One region of the Eubacterium sp. AM05-23 genome, then DNA from elsewhere that is predicted to be linked to it. Evidence: riboswitches for the same ligand, from Rfam matches in the RefSeq annotation. Region 1 holds a riboswitch; the other holds the start of a gene.

What was found. A riboswitch is a leader RNA that binds a small molecule or an ion and turns the genes downstream of it on or off. The one in region 1 is predicted to bind cobalamin.
Region 2: it holds a riboswitch for cobalamin, as region 1 does, so the genes downstream of both, DW091_RS17860 (DUF2284 domain-containing protein) here and hemA (glutamyl-tRNA reductase) in region 1, are expected to answer to the same signal.

The regions. Positions count from the first base shown of each region.
Region 1 covers NZ_QUDF01000007.1:87,408-94,746, reverse strand. The annotation lists gene hemC (hydroxymethylbilane synthase) at 1-831, opposite strand, end outside; gene DW091_RS11175 (bifunctional precorrin-2 dehydrogenase/sirohydrochlorin ferrochelatase) at 828-1,412, opposite strand; gene hemA (glutamyl-tRNA reductase) at 1,409-2,665, opposite strand; cobalamin riboswitch at 2,831-3,020, opposite strand; gene DW091_RS11165 (helix-turn-helix transcriptional regulator) at 3,209-3,556, opposite strand; gene DW091_RS11160 (GntR family transcriptional regulator) at 4,203-5,654, shown strand; gene fba (class II fructose-1,6-bisphosphate aldolase) at 5,808-6,677, shown strand; gene DW091_RS11150 (ACT domain-containing protein) at 6,741-7,175, opposite strand; gene DW091_RS11145 (phenylacetate--CoA ligase) at 7,187-7,339, opposite strand, start outside.
Region 2 covers NZ_QUDF01000016.1:10,996-18,334, reverse strand. The annotation lists gene DW091_RS17865 (peptidoglycan DD-metalloendopeptidase family protein) at 1-473, opposite strand, end outside; cobalamin riboswitch at 867-1,041, shown strand; gene DW091_RS17860 (DUF2284 domain-containing protein) at 1,154-1,759, shown strand; gene DW091_RS17855 (hypothetical protein) at 1,784-2,314, shown strand; gene DW091_RS17850 (sugar-binding domain-containing protein) at 2,297-3,235, opposite strand; gene DW091_RS17845 (dihydroxyacetone kinase subunit L) at 3,481-4,104, shown strand; gene DW091_RS17840 (hypothetical protein) at 4,145-4,468, shown strand; gene DW091_RS17835 (dihydroxyacetone kinase subunit DhaK) at 4,542-5,540, shown strand; gene lsrF (3-hydroxy-5-phosphonooxypentane-2,4-dione thiolase) at 5,614-6,489, shown strand; gene DW091_RS17825 (D-Ala-D-Ala carboxypeptidase family metallohydrolase) at 6,525-7,109, opposite strand; gene DW091_RS17820 (DUF2922 domain-containing protein) at 7,163-7,339, opposite strand, start outside.

The sequences.
Region 1 (7,339 bases):
TGTCTGTCCTTTGTATAAAATCGTGCCATCCTCGTTGCCAAAAATGCCGTAAAGGGTCAGCTTTTCATCCTCCACATCACAGTATGCACCGATGGGGATATGACAGCTGCCGTTCAGGCTGATCAGGAACTGGCGCTCTGCTGTCATCTGCGCCTTGGTAACCGGGTTGCTGACAGATTCCATGAGTGTCTTAACCGTTTCGTTATCCTCACGGATTTCCACTGCCAGAATCCCCTGAGCGGGCGCCGATACAAACTGGCATGGGTCAAGAGGAATACAGGTATAGTCTTCACTCTCATAAACACCGATGCGTTTAAGGCCCGCCGCTGCCAGAATAATACCATCCAGGCCCTGCTCCTGCATTTTCCGGATACGAGTATCAATATTTCCGCGGATTCCCACCACTTCAAAATCCTTCCGGATATTTTTCAGCTGGTAAATCCGGCGCTTGCTCCCGGTGCCGATAACTGCGTTTTCGGGCAGCTCCTGGACGGCGTTTATCTTATGGGGCGTCAACAGCACATCCCTTGGGTCTTCCCGCATAGGCGGCACAGAAAGCATCAGCCCCTCAGGAAGCTCAGAGGGCATATCCTTCATGCTGTGAACAGCCATATCGATTTCACCGCTTAAAAGAGCATCCTCCAGCTCTTTGGTGAAAATGCCCTTATCCCCAATTTTATCAAGGGCTTTATGCTGAATCTTATCTCCTTTTGTCTTGATGATCTTGAGCTCAAAATCGACCTCGGGGTTTGCTTTTCTTAATTCCTCAAGAAGCCAGTTTGTCTGGACCACTGCCAGTTTGCTGCCTCTTGAGCCTACGATTATTTTCATATTTTCTCCACTTCTCTCTGCAATTCTTCAATGGTTAATGCTGTCAGCTCCCTGAGCTGCCTCTTTTTTTCCTCTGATGAGGCCTCTGTTTTTAGCAGATGCCGCCTCAGCTGTTTAAGCAGCCTGAGCCGCTCTGCGTAACTTTCGTCGTATTTTTCTTCCAGCTCTTTTTTTATCTGGGTGGTCAGCGTTGGGCTTGCACCGTCAGTACAGACCGAAATCGTCAAGTCTCCCCGTCTCACCACTGAGGGAAAAATAAAATCAGAATGCTCGGGGTCGTCTGTAACGTTGCACCAGATACCGCGTATTTTACAGTTTTCAAGAATCTGGTCATTTAGCTCGCGCTGGTCTGTTGCCGCCACTACAAGATCCATACCGTCAAGGGCTGTCTCAATCCGGCAGTAGGCTTTGACATAACGAATGTTCTCAGCCGGCTTTTCAGGAACCTTCATGTTTTTGTCCACACAGGTCACAAAACACCCATACCCGGCTAGGGTTTCCGCACGCCGCATTCCTACTTTCCCACCGCCGATCACAAGGGCCTTTTTTCCGGTAAAATTAAGCAGAACCGGTCCTTTCATTGGGAATCCTCCACATTACCGCCAGAGAATAAAAACGCCAGTGTTTTTTCAAAGCGCAGGATATCGTCCTCGCTGTCCAGTGTTTTCAGCTGCTTGATGGAGGGCATGACCATCTCGCGGAATTTTGAATGGACAATTTTTTCAAGAAATTCCCTGTCTTTCCCCTCAAACTGATAGCGCTTGTTGAGAATCTCAATGGTCTCATCTGCCAGCTGGCCGGAAACCTGATTAAAATGCGCTACCATATTGTCCACTTTAGACTTCGTAATCCAAACCATGAGTCCGTCGATTTCCTCTTCGATCTCGAGGGCGATCTTTTCTGCCACCCTTTCGCGGTAATGCATTTTTTCATCAATAATATCTTTAAAATTGTCAATGGTCAGCAGCTCGACCTGGTCCATTTCTGAGACGGCTTCTTCAATATCCCTTGGCAGCGCCAGGTCAATGGCCATAAGAGGCTTTTTACGCTCTGGCATGAGTTCCCGTTTTAAGACAACGTGAGGAGAGGCCGTGGCTGAGATAATTACATCGATATCTTCAATGGCTTCATAGCGGTCCTCATAACGTATCATATTGACGCCCTTATAGATATCACGGTATTCATCTCCCGGATGATAGGTACGATTGGTCATATAGACGCTGTTAAACCCCTCTGCCGCCATGTAACGCAGCGCCAGAAGCCCCATCTTTCCAGATCCGATGATCAGCACCTTTTTATCCGCATAGTCCTCATAGGTCCTCTTAACGTGCTTAACCGCTGTCGAGCTCAGAGAGAGCGGCGTCTCAGAAATCTTATAAACAGTTTTAACCTTCTTGGCAAAGGTGACGGCTTCTCTGAAAGCCTTGGTTAAGTATTTTCCACAGCCGTGAACAGACTGGGACAATTCAAGGGCATCCTTTACCTGGCCTAATATCTGATCCTCACCCAGGATCATTGAATCCAGCCCGGTCACTACCCGGTAAAGGTGAAGGATGGCCTCTCTGCCCTTTTCACAGAACAGATAACTTCCGAGTTCTCTGGATTTCTCCTCAATGTAAAAATTTTTCAGCGCCTGGCCCGCTGCTTCCACATCGCGGGTCGCCACATAAATTTCGCTTCGATTACAGGTAGAAAGAATGATCACCTCTTCAATACACGCCTCTTCAAGAAGGCTCGCAATGCCTTCTTTTACGGTCCGCTTGATAAAAGCACCCTTTTCCCTGATTTCCAGAGGTGTGTCTTTATGATTGATTCCCACTACAACTAACTTCATTTCAATCCTTCTCCTTCAATCAAACATTCGTTAAAAACAAATAAAAAACCTCTTCCTTACGTCTCCGTAAAAAAGAGGTTTGTCAACAGAATTATTTATCCACGCTGTTTACTGCGGATACTACAATTAAATTAACGTTACTAAGTTCCCTTTTCCCTGGAGGTAATTATTAGCACTCTATTTAGTAGGTTTCCTGACTCATCGCATTATATTCTCCTTGCCTTCCCGGTTTTCATTCCAGTGGCATCATAAGGAGACTTAACGAATTACAGTGACCGGATCGCTCTGGATTTTCACCAGATTCCCTTTATCCTTTGTCTTTACCAAGGCAAAAACGAAAGAATCCAAAATAGATTTTACATTAGTCTTTCTTATTCAATTTTCGTTTCCAATTATATCACCAATCCGACTCAGGCGCTACCCCTTTTTATGGGAAATAAGCAGTTTTTTGCCGATTCCGCCAAATAATTCACATATTTTCTGTAATCGGATTACAGGCAATAAAAAACCGGTCTCTTTCTTAAGAGTCCGGTCATTTTATAGTCAACACTCGTTTGATGTTTCATGGCTCATTAAAAAAAGCATCATCATTCTTTCTGCGTATTCCTTTTTTTCATCGGGGCAATGCTCGAGAATGTCGAGCAACGCGGTGTTTTTTTCCTTTTCATCCAGACTTTTGCCGAACAGGATGCTGTCCGAAGACATTTTTAACGCTTCGCAGAAACGTTCAAGACTCTTTAAGGAAAAGCCTTTGGTTCCCAGCTCGATATCTGTTAAAAAAGTCTGTGTAATCCCTATTTTCCGCGCCAAATCTTCACGGCTCATATTTAAAAAAGTTCTACGCTGCCGGATACGCTGGCCGATTGCCTTTTGATCTAACCTTGATTCCATTGTCTTCTCCTAAATTTCAGGGAAAACCAAATAAAAAACTGTGCAGGATAAAACCAACCATGCACAGTTATATGACACTTTTATAAAATGCTAACACAAATAAGCCCACTTATTTATAGGCTGTCCTCTTGTTTTTAGCACAAAAATAGCCTATAATAAGTAATGCGGTACGTGCCCCCCAGGGCCGTTGTGTATGGTGGTTGTGCACCTGCGCAAGCCGGATAAGTGTGCCAGCACTTTCCGGATGCCGCAATTTTTATTTAGTTTTCCCAATATATATACTTTATTATAAATCGAATCTCCCGTCAAAGCAATCTCTTTATTTAAAAACTTTTTATCTGCAATTGAAGTTATCATTTTAATTCAACCAATTATATCCTTTTTATTCGTTTTCTTATTTTTACCCGAATTTGTAATGTAAAAAACCCATTTTAGAATATTTTTATTCTTCCCTTTCCTTAACAACATTTTTTCTGTGTTTAATTTTCTTCAAAATGGGTAGACCTCATTCTAAGACGCTTACCTCTAATTCCGATATGGTAAAGGTTAAGTAAACGAGGATTTCTTTATAATTTTTTCTCAATTTAAATGTAACTTTTACTAAATGATGTTATACTGTAAGAATACCCCCAAAGGAGATTGTATTTTGAAAAAAGAAATTCCATTGTATCTATTTATTTGCAGAAAGATTGAGGATGATATTTACAACGGCAAATTAAAACTGGGTGACACCCTGCCATCTGAACCAAAAATCAGCAAACAAATGGGTGCCAGTCGTAATTCCGTTCGAAAAGCCCTGCGTCTATTGCAGGACAGCAATCTTATTTTCTGTTCCCATGGTAAAAATGCCCAGGTAATCTTTGACAGCCGACTGCCGGAACACCGTGAGGCTTATGAAAAGCGCTTTGAAAACCGGCGGCACGGCATCAGCGATACTTACCGGATGCTCTCTATTCTTTTACCCAGTATCATCACATACGGCGCTTCCAAATGCAGCCGCGAGGATTACATGACGCTCTACGAGATGACCGACAACCTGGACTCTGCCGACCCGATTGAGATGTTTGCCTTCCACTGCCGCTTTATCCGGAATATCCTGAGACGAACAGACAATCCTTTTGTCATTGAGCTTTTTGAACAGATCTGTGATTTTGTCCGGATTGATTCCATTTACAGCAGTATTACCGGCCACACGCTCCATGAAGATCTTTCAGAGGAAGCCATCAAGGGGTGGTACAAAGAGCTGCTCGACCATGCTGCCAAGCAGAATTTTAAACATTTTCATCACTCCCTGCTCCAGGGCCTTAATGAGATCAGCCAGCGCTTTGACGCGGCCTATATTGTAAACGCACCGGCTGCGCCTTCCGAAGCAGAAAGCTTTAACTGGTTTATCGACAATGCTCCAACACCTCTTTATCTGAGGATTGCCAGCGACATCATGTGGGAGAGCGAAAAATCTGGCAATGTAGCCGGCGATTTTCTCCCGTCCGAATCCGAACTTCGCAGCGTTTACGGCGTTTCGCCGGTTACTGTCCGAAAAGCTTTGTCTATCCTGAATTCCCTTGGTCTGACCAGAACCTTTAATGGAAAGGGCACCCAAATTGTCTTTGAGCGCTCCCATTCTCCCGAAGTTCTTGGCCAGCTTGACGAATATCTGAGCAGTCTTGAAATTCTGCGCTATTCCTGCAAAGCCATCGCCTTTGACGCTTTCAAATCCATAACTGAAAAAGACAAAAAGTATATCCTTGAGCTTCTGGAAAGCAAGAGCTACAGCCGCGGCGTTACCACAGCCTTAACCGATATTCTGATCTCGTCGATCCAGTCCCCGGCCATGCACAATATTTATGAGCATCTGAAAATTAAGCTGGCTTATGGCGTTATTCTTAAAACCTTTGTCAGCAACGACGATTATGACCGTGTCGACCGCCTTTTATACGGCGATATGGACAAGCTCGCAAAAGCTGTCACAAACAATGACACCGCCCTGCTGGGAAAAATCATTGAAAGCACCTACAGGCAAACCTATGAGTACTCAGAAAACAAACTAAAGCTTTTATACGCAGAGCAAACTGAAGAAATTAAAGAAAAAACTCCCTGATCTCAAAAAATGAAACCGCTTTAGTAAAATCTGCAAATGATTAACCCGGGTTTTCGTACTGGAAAAATTGGTAGGGGTCTTGAGACTTTTTTGCACTTAATATATAATTTAGACAGTTAGTTAAACTCAAAATTTTAGGAGGATCATTCTATTATGTTAGTATCAGCAAAAGAAATGCTTAATAAAGCAAAAGCAGGCCATTATGGTGTGGGACAGTTCAACATCAATAACCTTGAATGGACCAAAGCGGTTCTTCAGACGGCCAACGAACAGAGATCACCTGTTATCTTAGGGGTTTCTGAAGGTGCTGGAAAATATATGTGCGGCTACAAAACAGTTACCAATATGGTTAACGGAATGCTGGACGAATTAAATATTTCTGTTCCGGTTGCCCTTCATTTAGATCACGGCAGCTATGAAGGCGCAAAAGCCTGTATCGCAGCTGGCTTCTCATCCATCATGTTTGACGGTTCTCATCTTCCTTTTGATGAAAACATCGAAAAGACAAAAGAACTCGTTGAGATCTGCCGGGGCAAAGGCTTATCTCTGGAAGCAGAAGTCGGCGCCATCGGCGGTGAAGAAGACGGCGTCATTGGAACCGGTGAATTCGCTGATCCTGAAGAATGTAAAAAAATCGCTGATTTAGGCGTGACCATGTTAGCTGCTGGAATCGGTAATATCCACGGAAAATACCCAGAAAACTGGCAGGGTTTAAACTTCGACGTTTTAGCAAGAATCCAGGAAAAAACCGGCGATATGCCTCTCGTTCTCCACGGCGGCACCGGTATTCCGGATGAAATGGTCAGAAAAGCCATTGATTTAGGCGTTGCAAAAATCAATGTAAACACCGAATGCCAGCTCGTATTTGCCGAAGCAACCAGAAAATATATCGAAGCCGGCAAAGACCTTGAAGGCAAGGGTTTTGATCCTCGTAAATTACTGGCTCCTGGCACACAGGCCATCAAAGATATTGTAAAAGTAAAAATGGATCTTTTCGGCTCCACCGGAAAGGCCGACGCCTAAGCAGCGCAAAAAAAGTCCGGGACGTAACTTTTGGTTACGCCCCGGTTTTTTATTTTCGCTGTTTTAAAGCGCTTCTAGGTCTTCCTGGGTCAGCAGCTTGACGCCGTTTTTAGAAAGGGCCTCGACTGCTCTTTCGTTATCCTCTACTCTGAAAATCATGTAAGCCAGATCTTTTTTGCGGGTGATAAAGGCATAGGTGTATTCCAGGTTAATATTGCTGTCGCCTAGAATTTTCAGAATATTTTTCAGCGCTCCCGGTTCATCCGGAACAGCTGCTGCCAGTACCGGTGTCAGCTTAAAGATGTAGCCAGCCTCTTTGAGGACGGTCGACGCTTTATAGGAATCGTCCACAATGACGCGGACAATGCCAAAATCCTTGGTTTCGGCAAGGGAAAGGGCGCGCATGTCAATCTCATTTTCTGACAGCACATCCACAAACTTCGACAACTGGCCGGCTTTGTTTTCCACAAATACGGAAATCTGTTTAATAGTCATCATTTACACCTCGTTTAATATAAATTACGTTTATCAATGACGCGAACTGCCTTGCCTTCGCTGCGGGTAATGGACTTCGGCGCAACCAGCTGAACATTAGCATAGATGCCGAGCATGGCTTTGAGCGCGTCCACCAGTTCTTTTTCTCTGGCAGAAACTTCTCTCAG
Region 2 (7,339 bases), on a different contig from region 1:
TTAGGCGTTTCTACAACGTCGCTCTGGATGTCGCATTTTACCAGCTTATCTGTACCCTGTACGTTACCGATCTTATTAATTGCACCTGCAATACCGGCCTGTACCTGATCAGATGAAGCCAGGTTTCCAACTTCCTGTCCGTCAACCTTTAATTCTACACCATGAACGCCGACCCAAAGGTTCTGCGCGTTCAATGCATCAGTAAATTCTTCCTCTGACAACATTGGTTTATTAAATGTGATGCTCTTTTTAATCTGTATATCATTGTAGACATATGCTGTTTCGATCGACGTTTTCGATCGCATATCCTGCTCTACCTGATCCAGACTCTGTGTAAACACAGCCGCATCCTTTGTATAGCCTAAAACCTCTCCGTCAACCATTACCTTGTAACCAAGACAGGTTGAAGAAAAGAATCCGAGAAGAAGCGCTACACAGAAACCTGTGAATACGACTTTTTCTCTTTTGCTCAAGTGCTTGGCGTAATGCGCAAGCTTCTTAAAAAACATTTGGAGCTTGCCACTTGAGCGATGGCTTTCGTTGCTAATGCCTAATCACCACCCTCCTATATATAATTTTGACCAAATTGTAAAGTTATTTACAATTTAGATATATTTTAACATATCCTTTGGCCCTTGCCAATACCTTAACCGAAATTACTTAATATTTTATGAAAAATTCATTAAAATATACGTGTTTTTGGTTTAATTAAGGCGGTTCTCGCCCCTTTACCGGCTTTTCAGTATTTTTTTCTTTACATTTAAGATTAAAACAAAGGGGAAAATCTTGTTGTAAAAAAATAAATTTACGAAAAACCCCCTGTCAGGGCCCAATAAACCTTGACAAAAGAAAATCAAAGGGATATGATAAAGACAACTTAATATTGTAAACATTATGTAAATGGGAAAAAGGTGAAAATCCTTTGCTGTAATCGCAGCTGTAATGCAATATGTCCCCTTATGTGCCACTGTCCGCCGGATGGGAAGGGAAGGGGAATGCCATTGTAGAGCCAGAAGACCGGCATAATGTTTTCTTAAAACGCTCCGATTTAGAGTTATTTAAGAGATACGTTCCTTAATCAATTTCGTATTTTTTGCCTTCTCTAGCCGGAGAAGGCTTTTTTATTGTACTAAATGAAGGTGAGGTCTTTCCATTGATTGAAATAAAAAAACAGGCAGAGCCTGCCAAAGAGTTTAAAGGTGACACCGTTATTAAAAGCCTGATGACCATTAAGCGGCAGCTTGAAGATAAACGCAGACTGTTCGGCATTCATGAATATGCCTTTGCCAAAACCAGCGACCTGCTGTTTTCCATGGGCACAAGGCTTTTATGCGAGGGAAACCAATGCGGCCATTACGGCGCTACCTGGGCCTGCCCGCCCGCGGTAGGCAGCTACAACAGCTGTGTCGCCAAATGCCGCTCCTACGAAAACGTCTGTCTGCTCTCAACCGTTACCGATTTAAAAGGCCAGTATGACTTTAGAGGCTGGAACCGGGCCCGCATATTTCACGAGGCCGCTACGGCCAAGTCTGCCCGTCTTTTCAGAGCCCATTATCCTGGCGCTCTGGTGCTCTCCACAGAGGGCTGTATCCTCTGCGACCAGTGCACCTACCCCGACGCCCCCTGCCGTTACCCAGACCAGATTTTTCCATCCGTGGAAGGCTATGGCATCGTGGTCATGGATCTGGCCAGCAAAACCGGCCTTTCCTATAATAATGGCCCCGAAACCGTTACCTATTTCAGCTTTGTGCTGTTTTAGCCCGATTCAGAAAGGAGAACCGCCATGAACCTGACTATTTCGCCCATCTCCACGGCCGAGCCCCTGCCCCCGGCCGTCGCTGTTTCCGATCTTCATGCGCTCAAAGAAAAATACAGCGTCCTCAAAAAAAAGGCCGCCACAGCCTACTGCGCCCTGGACGGCGTCCTCTCCCTTTTTCAGGCCATCGCCCAGGAAAAAGGGATTGACTTTAACCCTGTGGTTTTCTACCCCATGTCCTCCTTTGTGAGAGAACGGGACATCTGCAGGATGACAGAGCTGCTGCTGGAAAGCGCCTTTTCCGCCGGAGAAAAAAGCGTAGACTTCACCATCAACCTTTTTAACGCGGGCGTTATCTCCCTGTCCATTAAAACCGAGCAGCCCTGCCAGCCCCTTCCCCAGTATACCGAAGAGCTCCAGGCGCTCACTGCCGCCTATGACGGCATCCGGGACACCCGCCGAATCGGCGGCCGGGAGCTGACTTCTTTTATACTGAGACACAGCCCCGACCACGCCGAGGAGCGTTTTGGCAGCGATCTGCTATACGTCCGTTTTTAAAATCTTCTCAGCCGTCACCTCATCAATGATAAGGTGGCGCGCGAACCCGGTGTTCAGGCAGCCGATGGCCGATCCTACATTAGCCTCCACAGGCACAATGCCAATAAAATTCTTAATTTTAGAAAGCGGCCCCAGCGGAATCTGTATGGCAAAATCATCCTCACCTTTTATCTGCTGTCCCTTCCAGTTAAAAAAGTAAGACAGAATATTGGAGGTCGCCCGCTCCGTGATCAGCCGCCGCCCAAAGCGCAGGGCAGTGGCGTGGTCCGGCACACAGGGGTAGCCGCCAAGGGTCACCAGTGCGGTGTCTGTCTTTTTCCACAGGGCCAGAATACTGTTATAATTATCTGTCGTCACAAATAAATCCCGTTCCTGCTTGGTCGTAGGAAAGGCCGGCGAGATCAAAAAATCCGCCTCAAATCCCGTTTTTCGGGCAAAATCCGTAGCCAGCTCATTGGGATGGTAGCCCTTGTGCGGCACTGTGGCCGTCCCGATCAGCGGACAGACTTTCCCGCTGTACTGCCCAGCAAGCTCCCTGCCCGCTAAAATATCAATGACACGGCTGATATTATAACCCCAGCCAAGGCCAAGGATTCGGGTTTTAGGCAGGATTTCCAAAAGAAAATCCACAGCGGCTTCATAAAGACGCTCCTGGGTTTCGTTCTTATCCTCTGTGCAGCTGACCACCTGACAGCTCTTTAAGCCAAACCGGTTACACAGTTCCCGGCTTTTTCCAATGCTGGTGCTGTCAAAAGATTTGATCTCAATTTTAACAATACCTTCTTTGCGGGCTTTGTTCAGCAGATTGCTGACCGAAGGCCGCGAGATACCCATCGACTTTGCAATCTCTGCCTGAGTCATGTTCTCTTCATAATACATCTGCGCCGCGCTAATAAGACGGATCAGCTCCTTTTCTTTCATGATGATCTCCTTTACAAATGTCAACAGCTTTTTTCTAAATATACTCTATTTTTTGACAAATGTCAATCCACTATCTTTAAGATTCAAAATGCAAAATACTTTACATTTGTCAGTTTATTGCTTATTTTTCATATTTTTATGAATTTTTTCAAGGATTTTAAATTATTTTACGTTTTTTTGTTTGACAAATGTTAATTCCGGTGATATTCTATAAACAAGTTGAAACCGATACCGGAGGTGAGAGTATGTCAGTAGAAACCTTAAAAATCAAAAACATGTTATTGACATCTGCTAATAAAATTATAAGCAACGTCGAAAACTTAACCAGGCTGGATTGCGAGCTGGGTGATGGCGACCACGGAACCACCATGGAAAAGATCGCCAAAGCGCTGGTGACCGAAGTGGACGCCTGGAACGAAGAAACCGACCTGAAAGAAGCACTGGAAGCCCTGAACGATACCCTTGAGGATATCAGCGGCGGCTCCGCTGCCCCGCTTTTTGGCTCTTTTGTCTGTGGCATGGCCGATGCGGCCGACCCCAGCCAGGATACCGACGCCTTTATTAAGACCATCCTGCTTGGCGCCTATGAAGAATTTTTCGATACATCCGGCGCAAAGCCCGGTGGAAAATCCATGATGGACGCCATTTACCCTGCGACCGAGGTGATCCGAAACGCCGATAAGATTAATCAGGAAGTCCTGAACCAGGCCGCCAAAGCCGCCCGTGAAGGCTCCGACGCAACCTCAGATATGCTTGGCAAGTATGGACGCGCCCGCTACATCGGCGACCGCGCCATCGGCCATACCGACCCTGGCTCCGTATCCTTTGCCCTGTTCTACGAAGGTCTGGCAGAAGGCTATGCCCTTTAATGACGTTTTAATTTATTAAGATTCTCAGGAGGAATTTAAGATGAAATATGAAATCATGCACGTTGGCGTTCCTGTAAAGGAAACCGTATTACCTGAAGATTACGCCGAAGGCCTGAAGGTTTATATCTCCGGCCCAGACAACAACGACCTGAAATTTGAATATCTGCGCTTTGAAGAAGGCACACCCCTTCATCCCGACGTTGTGAACAAAACCCACGTTGCCTATAAAGTGCCAAATATCGATCAATTCATCGAAGAAGAAGGCGCCACTGTCCTAAACGGAAGAATGGCCGTCGATGAAACTCTGGACATCGCTTTTGTATCCGTACACGGCACAGTCCTCGAGCTCATGGAAATGAAGTGAGGTCCAGTTTTCAAAAAATACGATCTTTTTAAAAAACCAAATATAATCTAAATTAACAGGGGGAAATACTAAAATGACAATGAAAAAATTCTTAAACCAGCCGGAAAACATCGTATCTGAATTACTGGAAGGCCTGGAACTGGCAAACCCAGATATTATCGAAGTAACAGGAAACAACCTGGTGGTTAACAAAAAATTAAAAGACGCAGACCGCGTAACCGTCGTAACCTTAGGCGGCGCCGGCCACGAACCAGCCATCGAAGGCTTTGTGGGCGAAGGCATGGTTGACATCTGCGTGATCGGGGATATTTTTGCAGCGCCTGGCTATAAGGCCTGTATCGAAGCCCTAAAAATGGCCGACAAGGGCCACGGCGTTTTATTCGTAGTTTTAAACCATGCGGGCGATATGCTCACAGGCAACAAAACCATGAAGGAAGCCGCAAAATTAGGCTTGAACGTTAAGAAAGTCGTTACCCAGGAAGATATTGCCAACGCACCGCGCTCCAACGCCGACGACCGCCGCGGTCTGGTAGGCTGCGTGCCTGTATACAAAATCGCAGCAGCTGCCGCAGCTGAAGGCAAATCCTTAGACGAAGTGGCTGCCATTGCCCAGAAATTCGCAGACAACATGGCCACCATTGCCGTAGCTGCCAAGGGCGCAACCCACCCGGCAAACGGCGAAGTCATCTCGACCTTAGGCGATGATGAAATGGAAGTGGGCATGGGCCAGCACGGTGAAGGCGGCGGCGGACGCCAGCCAATGAAATCAGCCGACGAAACCGCTGTGATCATGGCCGACGAATTAATCGCAGACCTTGACCTCAAAGCCGGTGAAGACGTGATGGTATTCATCAACGGCAGTGGCTCCTCCACATTAATGGAGCTCCTCATTGTTTTCCGCAAGGTTTATAAATACCTGGAAGAAAAAGATATCCATGTGAAAGCAAACTGGGTTGGCGAAATCCTGACTGTACAGGAAACAGCAGGCTTCCAGATGTTCATGGCCCGCGTAGACGAAGAAGAGCTCAAATACTGGAACGCTCCATGCAAGACCCCATACAAGGTCGTTTAATTCAAGCAACGGTAAATCACAAAAGCGGCCTTTAAACGCCGCTTTTTAATTCAGAATAAAGGAGATCAAACCAATGGCAGATAAAGACGGCAACAAACACGCAAAAGATTTCGGCTTTGACCGGCCGGCAGAAAATAAAAGTTTCCACGTCAAGGGCATGGAAAACGTGGACTGGGGCATGAAAACCCGCCTGTCCCAGATCTTTGACCCCAAAAGCGGCAACACCATCATGCTTGCCTTTGACCACGGCTATATCATGGGGCCAACCCAGGGTCTCGAACGCCTGGACCTGGCCATCCCGCCGCTCATGGACTACGCCGACGTGCTCATGGGCACCCGGGGCGCACTGCGCACCTGCATTCCGCCAGACTGCAAAAAAGCCATCGCGCTGCGCTGCTCCGCGGGCAGCTCTGTCCTGAAGGATGATATGAGCCACGAGGTGGTAGGCGTCGACATTGAGGACGCAATCCGTATGAATGCCACCTGTATGGCCATCCAGTCCTTCATCGGCTCAGAAGGCGAATGCGAAAGCATCCATAACATTGTTAAAACCATCGACGCCGGCAACCGCTACGGCATTCCTACCCTCGGCGTTGTGGCCGTAGGCAAGGAAATGGAACGCACCACCAAATATTTCTCTCTGGCAACCCGCATGCTGGCAGAATTTGGCGCACAGATCGTCAAGGTCTACTACTGTGATAACTTTGAGGAAGTGGCAGCTGCCTGCCCGGTGCCCCTCGTTATTGCCGGCGGCAAAAAAATCCCAGAGGCCGAAGCCCTCGAAATGGCTTACCAGGCCATCAGCCGCGGCGCCCACGGCGTCGATATGGGCCGCAACGTCTTCCAGGCAGACGACCCCAAAGCCATGATTCAGGCCATCCGCGAGGTCGTTCACAACGGACGCACCGGCGCAGAAGCCTACGAATGCTATCTGGACTTGAAGAAATAAAAAAGAAGCCTTTGGGCTTCTTTTTTTACCTAACCTCACTTCCAGATTTCCACATGGTCAAACTGACGGTCCGGGTATTCGATGACCCCCAGGCCCAGCTCCCGGGCCGCGGCCGCCACCACATCACAGGGCACTCCGGGGCAGTACAGATCCGCCGCGTGTCCACTCAGGTGCCAGGAGTTTTCAATGCCGCCCACCTCGGCGTTGCGCTCCTCGCAACGCACCCCAGAGGTGATGATAACCGGCCGGTCAAAACAGCACCGCAGCGCCTCCACCCGCTCCAGCAGCTCCGGGTCCATCTCTGCCGGCCAGCCGTTACAGTAGCCCGCGCAGTCGCAGGCATACTCTGCCATCAGGAAGTGGGCCGACGCCCAGGGGCCATCGGTGATAATAGGATCCTCTGGCAGCGGGTGGTCGATCACCGCTCCGTCCGGCGGTCTTTCAGGCTCTGGCAGCGGCTCCGTCAGCAAAACCGGAGGCGGCTGTGCCTGCTGGATTTCCCCTACTTCCTGAGTTTCCGCCTCCCGCACAGGGACCAGGTTCGCGAAAAATATACAGGCAACGAGGATGAAAATGCTAAAAAAGATGCTTCGACCAATGCGTTTGTGAATGATGTTCATATGATCTCCCTTCTAATCAGGTAGAAAGTAAAAAAGGGGCTCTCGCCCCTTTTTTACTCAACTGCCACGTCGGTGGTGGTGGTGTCTACGCGCTTGGCGCCGGCCAGCCTGGCGAGGGCAAAGCCTTCGGGCTTGAAGATGTCGTCGGTCACGATGCCGGCCGCGCCGGTTTTAACTTCCTCATCGGTGATCCCCTCCTTGTAATGCGGGATGGTCATTCTGAATTCCTT